DNA from 3 places in the Peteryoungia algae genome. Region 2 is predicted to be linked to each of the others. Evidence: riboswitches for the same ligand, from Rfam matches in the RefSeq annotation. Region 2 holds a riboswitch; each other region holds the start of a gene.

Region 1 (3,270 bases), 860 kb from region 2:
TTCCAGCTCCCAGCGGAAGATGATGTCGTCGGGCGAACGCGCGCAGTTCAGGAACGTGATGTCGCTGTCGGGGGCCCGGTCGCTCAGATCGCGCGTCATCGACATCATCGGCGTCACGCCGGAGCCGGCGGAAACGAAGAGGTATTTCTTGCCAGGGTGCTTGGCGTAGGAGAAGTCGCCAAGCGGGCCGAATGCCTTCAGCGCCATGCCAGGCCGCAGATTGTCGAACATCCAGCGCGTGCCGATACTCTCCTTCTGCGCCTTGACCGTCACGGCAACCGTATAGGGTCGCGACGGGCTGGACGAGAGGGTATAGGTGCGCATGACCGGCTCGGGGCCGACCGGAATTTCGAGTGTGACGAACTGGCCGGGCAAATAGCGAAACCACAGGCCCGGCTTGCTGGGCCTGAAGGTGAAGGTCATCACGTCGGCGGCCTCAGGTGTGACGGCGACGCATTCCAGCAGATGCTCCCGGTCGGACCAGGGGCGCATCTCATCGACGTGGCGGTACTGGGTGATGGCGATGTTCATCTCATGCCACCACAGACAGGCGGGCCTTGTCGCCCTGGAGCCGGTTGATCATGAAGGTCGTGTACCACTCGACGAATTGCATGACGCCACCCTCGTGCTCGACGGAATAGGGACCAGGTTCATAGGCGGGCGAGCGAATGCCAAAGGCATTTTCCTCGACGATCGACCGGTCCTGATCGTTCGTCATTTCCCAGACATGAGTAAGTTCCTTGAGGTCGTAGTCCACACCTTCGACCGCATCCTTGTGCACGAGCCATGTGGTGGTGACGGCAGTTTCTTCGGCAGACAGGGGCGTCACCCGGAAAGAGATCGCATGGTCGACGAGGATGTGGTTCCAGGTCGAGGGATAGTGGAACAGCAGCAGTGTGCCGATATGCGAGGTGGAAACGTCGTCAGACAGCGGCCGACGGACAGCGCGCTTGCCGGACAGAGTGTAGCTCTCGGCATCCTGGATCAAGGGCATGCGGGCCGTTCGGAACTGGCCCGACGGATCCATATTGAAGGCGCTCGGAAGCCCGGCAGCCTCGCAGCGCTGCCAGTGCTCGGCGATCACGGGATCGTCACCGGCGCCCTGCACGCCGGTCGCCGTCGGGGCTTCCGGATAGGTGCGGCAGAGTTCCGGATGATTGCCGGCGCAATGGTAGCATTCGCGGTTGTTTTCCCAGACGAGCTTCCAGTTGCCCTTTTCGATGATCGTGCTGCGATGGGCGACCTTGGCCTCGGAAAGCCGGTGCGGCTTCATGTAGGGCTCGATCGAGGCCCGGACTGGCGCGAAATCGGCAGGCTCATTGGCGAGGCAAATGAAGATATAGCCCCCGACACTTTCGCAATGCACCGGCTTGAGGCCAAATTCGCTCTTGTCGAAGGTTTCGCCCATCTGACGGGCAAAGACGAGCGAGCCGTCGAGGTCATAGGTCCAGTTGTGATAGGGACAGACGAGCTTGGCAGAGGCACCGCGATCGGAGGTGCAGACGCGGTGGCCGCGATGGCGGCAGGTGTTGTGGAAGGCGCGGATGACCTGATCCTTGCCACGGACCAGGACCACAGGATAATCGCCGATCTGGGCGGTGAAATAATTGCCGGCGCGGGGAATCTCGCAGTCGTGGCCAATGAACAGCCAGTCGCGATACCAGATCTGCTCCATGTCGAGCTTGAAGTAGTCCTGGTCGATGTAAAAGGGCTGCTCGAGCGAGAAGCCTTCGCGGCGATTCTTGAGCTGGCGCAGCATGTTGGCCTGCAGGTCCATGTCGTCCTCGTTTGCAAAACCCGGGGGAGAAGAGAGCACAGCCCGTCACCGCCTTGAAAAGACGCTGCATGGCTATCTCCGGTCGCCCTCCGCAACCTCAAATGTCCATCTGCCAAGGCTGGTTTCCGGGCTCAGGAGTGGTCCATTCGCGGACCGCGTCGGCGCCTTCCCAGGGTCGCCCCCAGTGGCCTTTTGCCATAACGCATTCTCCACCACCGTTGCGGGGGCAGCGCCGGATTTCGACCGGCTTCCCGATTTCCCACCCTCCCTAGCAGGGCAGCACCTCGAGCTTGACTTGCATCTAATCACACGGCGCAGACGCGCGCTGCACTGCGAAACGACACGGCCCAAATCGTTTGCGACATGGAGCGAAGTCGGTGTGGAAACGAAGATCCGGGGAATTTTCCATTGTTTTCCAAGGCCTGCAGCAACGCACTATATTTCGCCTCTGAAAGCATGGCGCAAACGGGCGACTGAGATCGATTTACAATATTTGCGCTGCGGCAAGCCTCGCGAAATCTCGACCCGATAGAATACCGTCAAATCATGATTAACCATGCTGCGTTAAGCTCAAGCAATCAGTCCGGGTACAGTCAGAGCGTCAAGATGCAGAAACTCAGATACTACGCGGCTCCCAAAGCAGAAACAAAAGCGGCGCCGCCCACCAGGGCAGTCCATACCGAGTTCCTGAGGACCGGTCGGATCTCGCGCAGCCGCGAGGATTGGCTGCCGGACGAGCGGCGCTATCTTTCCTATGAGGAAGTCGCAGCCCGCACCGGACGCCGGCTGGAACGGGCCGCCGAGACCACCCATGAGCGGATCAATGCCTTTCACCACTCGGTGAAGTTTCCCAAGATCATCTTTCATCGCACGCTGAACGACAGCCCGCATCTGGGCTATTGTCACGTGACGGCGGCGCGCACCAACTTTGCGCAATATGCCGATGTGAAATGGGCCTTCTATATCGCCAACTTCTTTGCAGAACTCGGCGGCGAAGACGTCTTCTTCGAGCAGATCAAGCAGAACTACGGACGGATGTATTTCGCTGTGGCGATCAAGCCGGAAGCAGAAAACAAGTCGATGACCATCGACCGCTCATTCCGCGACAATGGCCTGCTCTTCCAGACCATCGATCCGAAAGAGGCGCTGCGCAATGTGCTGATGCTCGGCGCAAGAAACGCCGAGCTTCGAAAGATCATCACGACGCTCTGAAAGACGAGGCCTGGACCTCAGGTGCCGAAACCGCCGACCGGCTTTTTCTTGTAGAGCAGCCAATCCTTCGAGACATAGTCGCTCGCCCCGTAGATCGTCACTGTGTCGCCGCCGGCCGTCTTGGAGGTGGCCAGCGCCTTTTCGGCGAAATTGGTGAAGTCGAAGGCATTCGGAGCCTGCTCGGAATAGCAGATTCCAAAGGACATGCTGAGCTGGCCGACGCGGGCGCCACTCGAAGAACCGACGAAATTCGTGGCCTTCAGCTTGGCCCGGACGAGATC
Region 2 (3,270 bases):
GGCATGGAGCGCTTCCAGGACATAGTGGAAGTAACTTGCGCCACCCAGCGCCCGGACCACGATCAGCCGCGCATGCCTTGCCGTGCGTTCGATATAGGTGTCAACCGACATGGGGTGTTTCAGGGTCATCAGGCTGGCGAGCCGCCAGTTCAGCCTATGCTCGCCCCTCGCCTCCACGGCGGCTGCGATGGCAGCCAGCTCCGTGTCGGCCGCCGACAGGAACAGGATGTCTCCCGGCGTCTGGCCGAGATCGATCGCCTCGTCGCCGTCGCTGATCGATCCCTTCTGGGCGAGAAGCAGATGCATGGCTCAGCCAGCCGCCGCCTGGACGTCGGCGACCACTGCGCCGAAATCCCAATCGTGCAGGCCGATGACGACAATGCGGGTCTCGCGCTTTTCGCCCGATGCCCAGGGGCGGTCGAAATAGGTGTCGATGCGGGTGCCGACCGCCTGGACGACGAGGCGCATCGGCTTGCCGGGCACGTCGATGAAACCCTTGAGGCGCAGGATGTCGTGTTTCTCAATGACCGGCTTCAGGCTGTCGATGAAGTCTGCCGGATCCTTGATCGCGCCGAGCTTCAGGACGAAGCTTTCGAATTCGTCGTGGTCGTGATGATGGTCGTGGTCCTCGCCCGAGGCATGCAATGCCTCGTGCTCCAGTTCGTGGTGCGACTTGCGGTTTGCGATGTCGTCTTCGGTGCTGGCGCCGATCCCGAGCAGCACGAGCGACGACACCTCGCCGTTCTTCGCCTCGATCATCGATGGCTTGCGGCTGGTGCGACCGCTCACCTCGGCGCGCACGGCGGCAATACCGGCAGCATCCAGCAGATCCGCCTTGTTGAGGACGATGAGGTCGGCGCAGGTCAGTTGGTCCTCGAAGAGTTCCTCGATCGGGCTCTCGTGGTCGAGGCTATCGTCCTCGGCGCGCTGGGCGGCGACGGCGTCATGGTCATCGGCAAAACGGCCTGCGGCGACTGCGGCGCTGTCCACCACGGTCACGACACCATCGACCGTCACGCGGGTACGGATATCCGGCCAGTTGAAGGCGGCGACCAGCGGCTGCGGCAAGGCAAGCCCAGACGTCTCGATGACGATGTGATCAGGCTTCACGTCTCGGTCGAGCAGCTTCAGCATGGTCGGCACGAAATCATCGGCGACGGTGCAGCAGATACAGCCATTGGTGAGCTCGATGATGTCGTCTTCGGTGCAGTTGTCTGCGCCGCAGCCCTTCAGCACGTCGCCATCGACCCCGAGGTCGCCAAATTCGTTGATGATCAGCGCGATCTTCTTGCCGCCGGCATTCATCAGCATGTTGCGAATGATGGTGGTCTTGCCCGCGCCGAGGAAGCCGGTGATGACGGTGGCGGGGATCTTTTGCTGCAACATGGTTCAACCCTTCATTTTCAGCGGCAATCCGGCCGCAACGAAATAGACTTCAGCCGCGTTTGCGGCGATCGATTGGTGGAGGCGACCGGCATGGTCGCGGAAGGCGCGAGCCATCCTGTTCTCAGGGACAATCCCGAGCCCGACTTCATTAGAGACGAAGATGACGGTGGCCTGGCGTTCGCTGAGACTGGCGGCGAGTGCCCCGCCGTCTGCGTCGACGTCACGGCCTTCTTCCATCATCAGATTGGTGACCCAGAGTGTCAGGCAATCGACGAGAATGACCCGGTCCGGCTGATCGAGCGTCTTCAGCGCGCCGATCAGGTCCAGCGGTGCCTCATGGGTGGTCCAGCCGTCATCCGCGCGGTCAGCTTTGTGGGCAGCAATGCGGGCGCGCATCTCGTCGTCCCAGGCGCGGCCCGTCGCAAGATAGATCTTCTCGAGGCCGGTGTCGCGGGCCAATCCTTCGGCAAAACGCGACTTTCCCGAACGGGCGCCGCCGAGAACCAGAATGGATCGTGGATGGAATTCGGTCATGGAGTGCCGACGCCTCCAACCGTATGCAGATCTGCAGCACCACACGGATGCAGAATGCACGAAACAGGGATCGATGCCTGGACCGACAATACGGCCCGGCACCGGCGGGGCCTCAAGGACCCGCTGATGCAATACGTCGCCACGACAACCTCCGTGCTGGCAACGGGGAAACCTCCCCAGTGTGGGCACCATGCCCGTGGATGGCAGGTCTCCTGGCTCGCAGGTCGTGGCTTTTGAAAGCCGTCGGATTCTCCTCACCTTCCCAGGGTGTTCCGGCAACACGAAAGAGCGGACGATTCGTAGAGAAAGAGGCGTCCTGCCCCGGCTGATCGTGCTGCCACCCCAGTGGCTTTTCCGTCCTGCCGTTTTCGAGAAGCCGGTCGCACCTGCGACCCGTCACCACCTGAAACGGCAGAGCGGATGGAGAACCCTCGCTGCAATACAGTCGCGGGGTCGGCTGCGTTCGGCATGCCCGGTCTGGGTCCACGCCTTCGCATTCCCTTTTGCTCTCCGGACCGCATCTCTGCCGTCCGGAAACCATCCATGACGAGGATTAGGCCGAGGTCGGTGTCGAGTCAATCACGGCTGCGGCGCGGCGATGCGCCTTTGCGCCGCGGGGATGATCACGGCGCTGCCGTGCAGTTGGACGTCACAGCCGGATCGCACTCGGCGCGAAGCCGGATCGTACCGCTTGCCCCCTGCTCCACCGGCGTTCCAGAGCCGATATCGGCCGCGCGCCGAGCGGGTTGCGCCGGGGCTCTCGGAGACGTCGGCTGGGTGGTGGCAGCCACCGGGGGGACGGCCATTTCCTTTGGCGGAGGTGGCGTCGCAGCAACCGGCGCCGCGGCAATGACAGGCTTCTGCGGCGCAGCCTTCGGCGCGGCTGCGGCCCGCGGCGGAACCGGAGACGTATTTGGCACGACCAACGATGCCGGATCGGTCTTGAGGCGCGTCGAAATGGTTCGGGCGGGTGGTGCGGCCCTGCGAATACGGGGCGTTGTCAGCGAAAAGGCGAAACGGATTCGGGCTGCGATTTCCTCGGCCAGCGCCTGGCGGACCCAGCGCGAGTCGTCGGTCGGGCTATTGACTGTGAAGGACCCTTGCGCCACCGGCTCACCCGTTTCGACGGATGTCGCCGTCACCGTCAACTTCGCTTGAGCCAGGTGGCGTCGTGCCCCCTCGCCGAAGCCGAGTCGGTCGATCTTGACCAGCAGCACGACACGTTCCGCACCCTGAGGCGCCCGGGTTGCTGCGATTGCTGCCGACACACGGCGGTCAATGCCGCCGATCAGGTCGAGCGGGATCCGCGCATCGGCCATGACGGTGACATTGCGAACGTAATAGACCAGT
Region 3 (3,270 bases), 440 kb from region 2:
CTGGCGCTGCGACCAGGGTCCGATGTCGCGCATACCGGAGAAGGAAGAGGCGGACTACCGAGCCTGCGTGCTGGGTTTCCGAGACTATGTCAACAAGAACGGGTTCAAGAGCGTGGTGCTCGGACTGTCTGGCGGCATCGATTCGGCCATCTGTGCGGCCATTGCCGTGGATGCGCTCGGCGAGGAGCGGGTGCGCACGATCATGCTGCCCTATCGCTATACCTCGCAGGAGAGCTTTGCCGATGCCGAGGCCTGTGCCAAGGCGCTGGGTTGCCACTACGACATCGTGCCCATCCAGGAGCCGGTGGAAGGCTTCCTGTCGTCGCTCTCCGAGATGTTCGAGGGCACCGAGAGCGGTATCACCGAGGAAAACCTGCAGAGCCGTACACGCGGCACGATCCTTATGGCGGTCTCCAACAAGTTCGGCTCGATGGTCGTGACAACGGGCAACAAGTCGGAAATGTCTGTCGGCTATGCCACGCTCTATGGCGACATGAATGGTGGCTTCAATCCGATCAAGGACCTCTACAAGATGCAGGTCTATGCACTCTCGGCCTGGAGGAACCAGAACGTGCCGCCGGGCGCTCTGGGGCCGTCTGGCGAGGTGATCCCGCAGAACATCCTCTCCAAGGCGCCCTCTGCGGAGCTGCGTCCGAACCAGACCGACCAGGACTCGCTTCCGCCCTATCCCGTCCTTGACGACATCCTCGAATGCCTTGTCGAGAAGGAAATGGGCGTCGAGGAGATCGTCGCGCGCGGCCACGACCTTGGGACGGTGCACCGGGTCGAACACCTGCTCTATCTCGCCGAATACAAGCGCCGCCAGTCGGCGCCGGGCGTCAAAATCACCAAGAAGAATTTCGGACGCGATCGTCGCTATCCGATCACGAACCGCTTCCGGGATCGCGCGTGAGCGTCAAATTGCGGGCTTTTGCGGCCCTTTATCAATATTGCCAACGTGTGCTGCGCGGGTAATCGAGTTTATTTGCCGTAGCCACTGAAGCTGGCTTTTCGGCGGACAGGGAGTCCAGGATGCGCAGTTCGGTCGAAATCTACGACATGGCGACACGCGAATGCGAGGTTGTCTGGGAGACGGAAGACCTCGTCGAGGCGCCCAACTGGTCGCGCGACGGTGATTTCCTCGTCATCAATGGCGACGGCCTCATCTATGCACTGCCGCTCGACGAAGATGATCCGGCACCGGAACTGATCGATACCGGTTTTGCCGTCCGGCTCAACAACGACCACGGAATTTCACCTGACGGCGCTTCGATCGTCTTTTCCGACCATACACTCCATGGCAAGTCCTGCATCTATCTGCTCGGCGATGGGGATGACGAGCCACGTCAGGTGACGGCGAATATGCCGTCTTATTGGCATGGCTGGTCGCCGGACGGGAATGTGCTTGCCTATTGCGGTGAACGGAACGGGGCCTTCGACATCTACACGATCCCGACCAAGGGCGGGTCTGAGCAGCGGCTGACTTTTGGCGAGGGACACAATGACGGTCCCGATTATTCGCCCGACGGCCAGTGGATCTATTTCAATTCCAGCCGCACCGGCACCATGCAGATCTGGCGGATGCGCACCGATGGCACGGGACTGGAGCAGCTTACTTCCGATGGCTATGGCGACTGGTTCCCGCATCCTTCGCCAGACGGAAGCAAGGTCCTGTTCCTCTCCTATGACGCCGATGTCTCCGGCCATCCCCGCGACAAGCAGGTCCGGCTTCGGCTGATGGATGCCGATGGCGGAAATGTCGAGACGCTGTTCGAGTTCTTCGGCGGGCAGGGTTCGATCAACGTTCCGAACTGGTCGCCGGACGGGACGGCCTTCGCGTTCGTCCGTTACTTTCCGGTCGAGGATTGACCCTGTCGTTTTTGGCCTGTCGAAGCTTGCCGCTTCGGGATACAAGCGATCAGTCAGGTGCCTGCCGAAGGCAGGAGAATCGGGAAGCCGGCGCAATTCCGGCACGTGCCCAACGCTGTGAGGCGGACATGATGCGCAAGGGGAAACCCGACCACTGGAGCGATCCGGGAAGGTGTGCGTCCTGGATGATGCCCAGTCAGAAGACCGGCCTGGCAAGATAGACCGAGCCTGCGCGGACGGCGGGCGGTTGCGCATTGTGGGGATTACGATGCACGACGATCCGAACGAATTTCTCGTCCGGGCAGCGGGTTTTGTCGAGGAAGACAAGGCCGCTGTCTACCGGGCCATCCATACGCGGCGCGACGTTCGCGACCAGTTTCTGCCCGATCCCTTGCCGGATGACGTGGTGCAAAGGCTGCTCGGGGCGGCCCATGCGGCGCCGTCGGTCGGCTTCATGCAGCCGTGGAATTTCCTGCTGATCAGGAGCCCGGGAACGCGCGATGCGGTGTGGGAAGCATTCGCCCGCGCGAATGCCGAGGCAGAACAAATGTTTCCCGAGGAGCGTCGCAGCGCCTATCGCGCCCTGAAGCTCGAAGGCATCCGCAAGGCGCCGCTCAACATTTGCGTCACCTGCGATCCGGAACGCGCCGGGCCTGTTGTTCTCGGGCGGACCCATGATGCCCGGATGGACGCTTTCTCGACCGTCTGCGCAATCCAGAACCTCTGGCTTGCTGGGCGGGCGGAAGGTGTCGGCCTCGGATGGGTCAGCATTTTCCACGAGGCAGAGCTGAAGGCCATCCTCGGCGTTCCGGACCGGATCCAGATCATCGGCTATCTCTGCCTTGGATATGTCGATGAACTCTATTCGGCGCCCGAACTGGAGGTGAAGGGGTGGCGCCAGCGCCTCGCACTCGAAGACCTCGTCTTCGAGGACCATTGGGGCGAGCGGGCCTCCGCGCCGCTTACTCCTGTAGCGGCTGTGGGCCGGGCGCCGCAGGGTTCCTGAGGTCTATGGTTCCCTTGTCCGGGGGCAGAAACGCCGGTCCGACCCGACGCACGCTCAGGCTCGCCTCGTCCAGATCGCGCTCTGGTGCAGGTGGTATCGCCGCCGGTGCTGGTGCCTTATTCGGGCTGATCTCCATGATGGACGACTGGTAGTCGGGAACCGCCTGGCGTGGGGTCATGCGCTGGTAATAAAGCTGCATGTTGCATCTGCAGGACGGGTCCGTTCCCGTTTGGCGGTTGCGGTAGACAAATGCATTGGGCAGGTCCCGATATGGGCGGCCGGTGACGGCCGAGACCATATCGAGCGTCTCGCTGCGTTCAGGCGCGTGAAAGAAGAGCTCGGTCTCCGTGCCGGGGCACATCTGCTGACACTGGGCCGCGTCCCGGCCAAAATTC

What was found. Region 2 has a riboswitch for cobalamin ahead of cobU (bifunctional adenosylcobinamide kinase/adenosylcobinamide-phosphate guanylyltransferase). Riboswitches for the same ligand answer to the same signal wherever they lie in the genome.
Region 1: linked by a shared signal. The riboswitch ahead of QTL56_RS20315 (aromatic ring-hydroxylating oxygenase subunit alpha) and the one ahead of cobU (bifunctional adenosylcobinamide kinase/adenosylcobinamide-phosphate guanylyltransferase) in region 2 are both predicted to bind cobalamin.
Region 3: linked by a shared signal. The riboswitch ahead of bluB (5,6-dimethylbenzimidazole synthase) and the one ahead of cobU (bifunctional adenosylcobinamide kinase/adenosylcobinamide-phosphate guanylyltransferase) in region 2 are both predicted to bind cobalamin.

What each region holds. Positions count from the first base shown of each region.
Region 1 covers NZ_CP128477.1:4,281,266-4,284,535, reverse strand. Annotated here, with positions in the region: gene QTL56_RS20320 (FAD-binding oxidoreductase) at 1-531, opposite strand, end outside; gene QTL56_RS20315 (aromatic ring-hydroxylating oxygenase subunit alpha) at 533-1,777, opposite strand; cobalamin riboswitch at 1,877-2,079, opposite strand; gene QTL56_RS20310 (DUF6656 family protein) at 2,384-2,989, shown strand; gene QTL56_RS20305 (GGDEF domain-containing protein) at 3,007-3,270, opposite strand, start outside.
Region 2 covers NZ_CP128477.1:745,161-748,430, reverse strand. Annotated here, with positions in the region: gene cobN (cobaltochelatase subunit CobN) at 1-306, opposite strand, end outside; gene cobW (cobalamin biosynthesis protein CobW) at 310-1,386, opposite strand; gene cobU (bifunctional adenosylcobinamide kinase/adenosylcobinamide-phosphate guanylyltransferase) at 1,390-1,920, opposite strand; cobalamin riboswitch at 2,106-2,477, opposite strand; gene QTL56_RS03825 (hypothetical protein) at 2,544-3,270, opposite strand, start outside.
Region 3 covers NZ_CP128477.1:1,181,930-1,185,199, reverse strand. Annotated here, with positions in the region: gene QTL56_RS05930 (NAD+ synthase) at 1-913, shown strand, start outside; gene QTL56_RS05925 (TolB family protein) at 1,033-1,869, shown strand; cobalamin riboswitch at 1,908-2,096, shown strand; gene bluB (5,6-dimethylbenzimidazole synthase) at 2,138-2,875, shown strand; gene QTL56_RS05915 (DUF2865 domain-containing protein) at 2,832-3,270, opposite strand, start outside.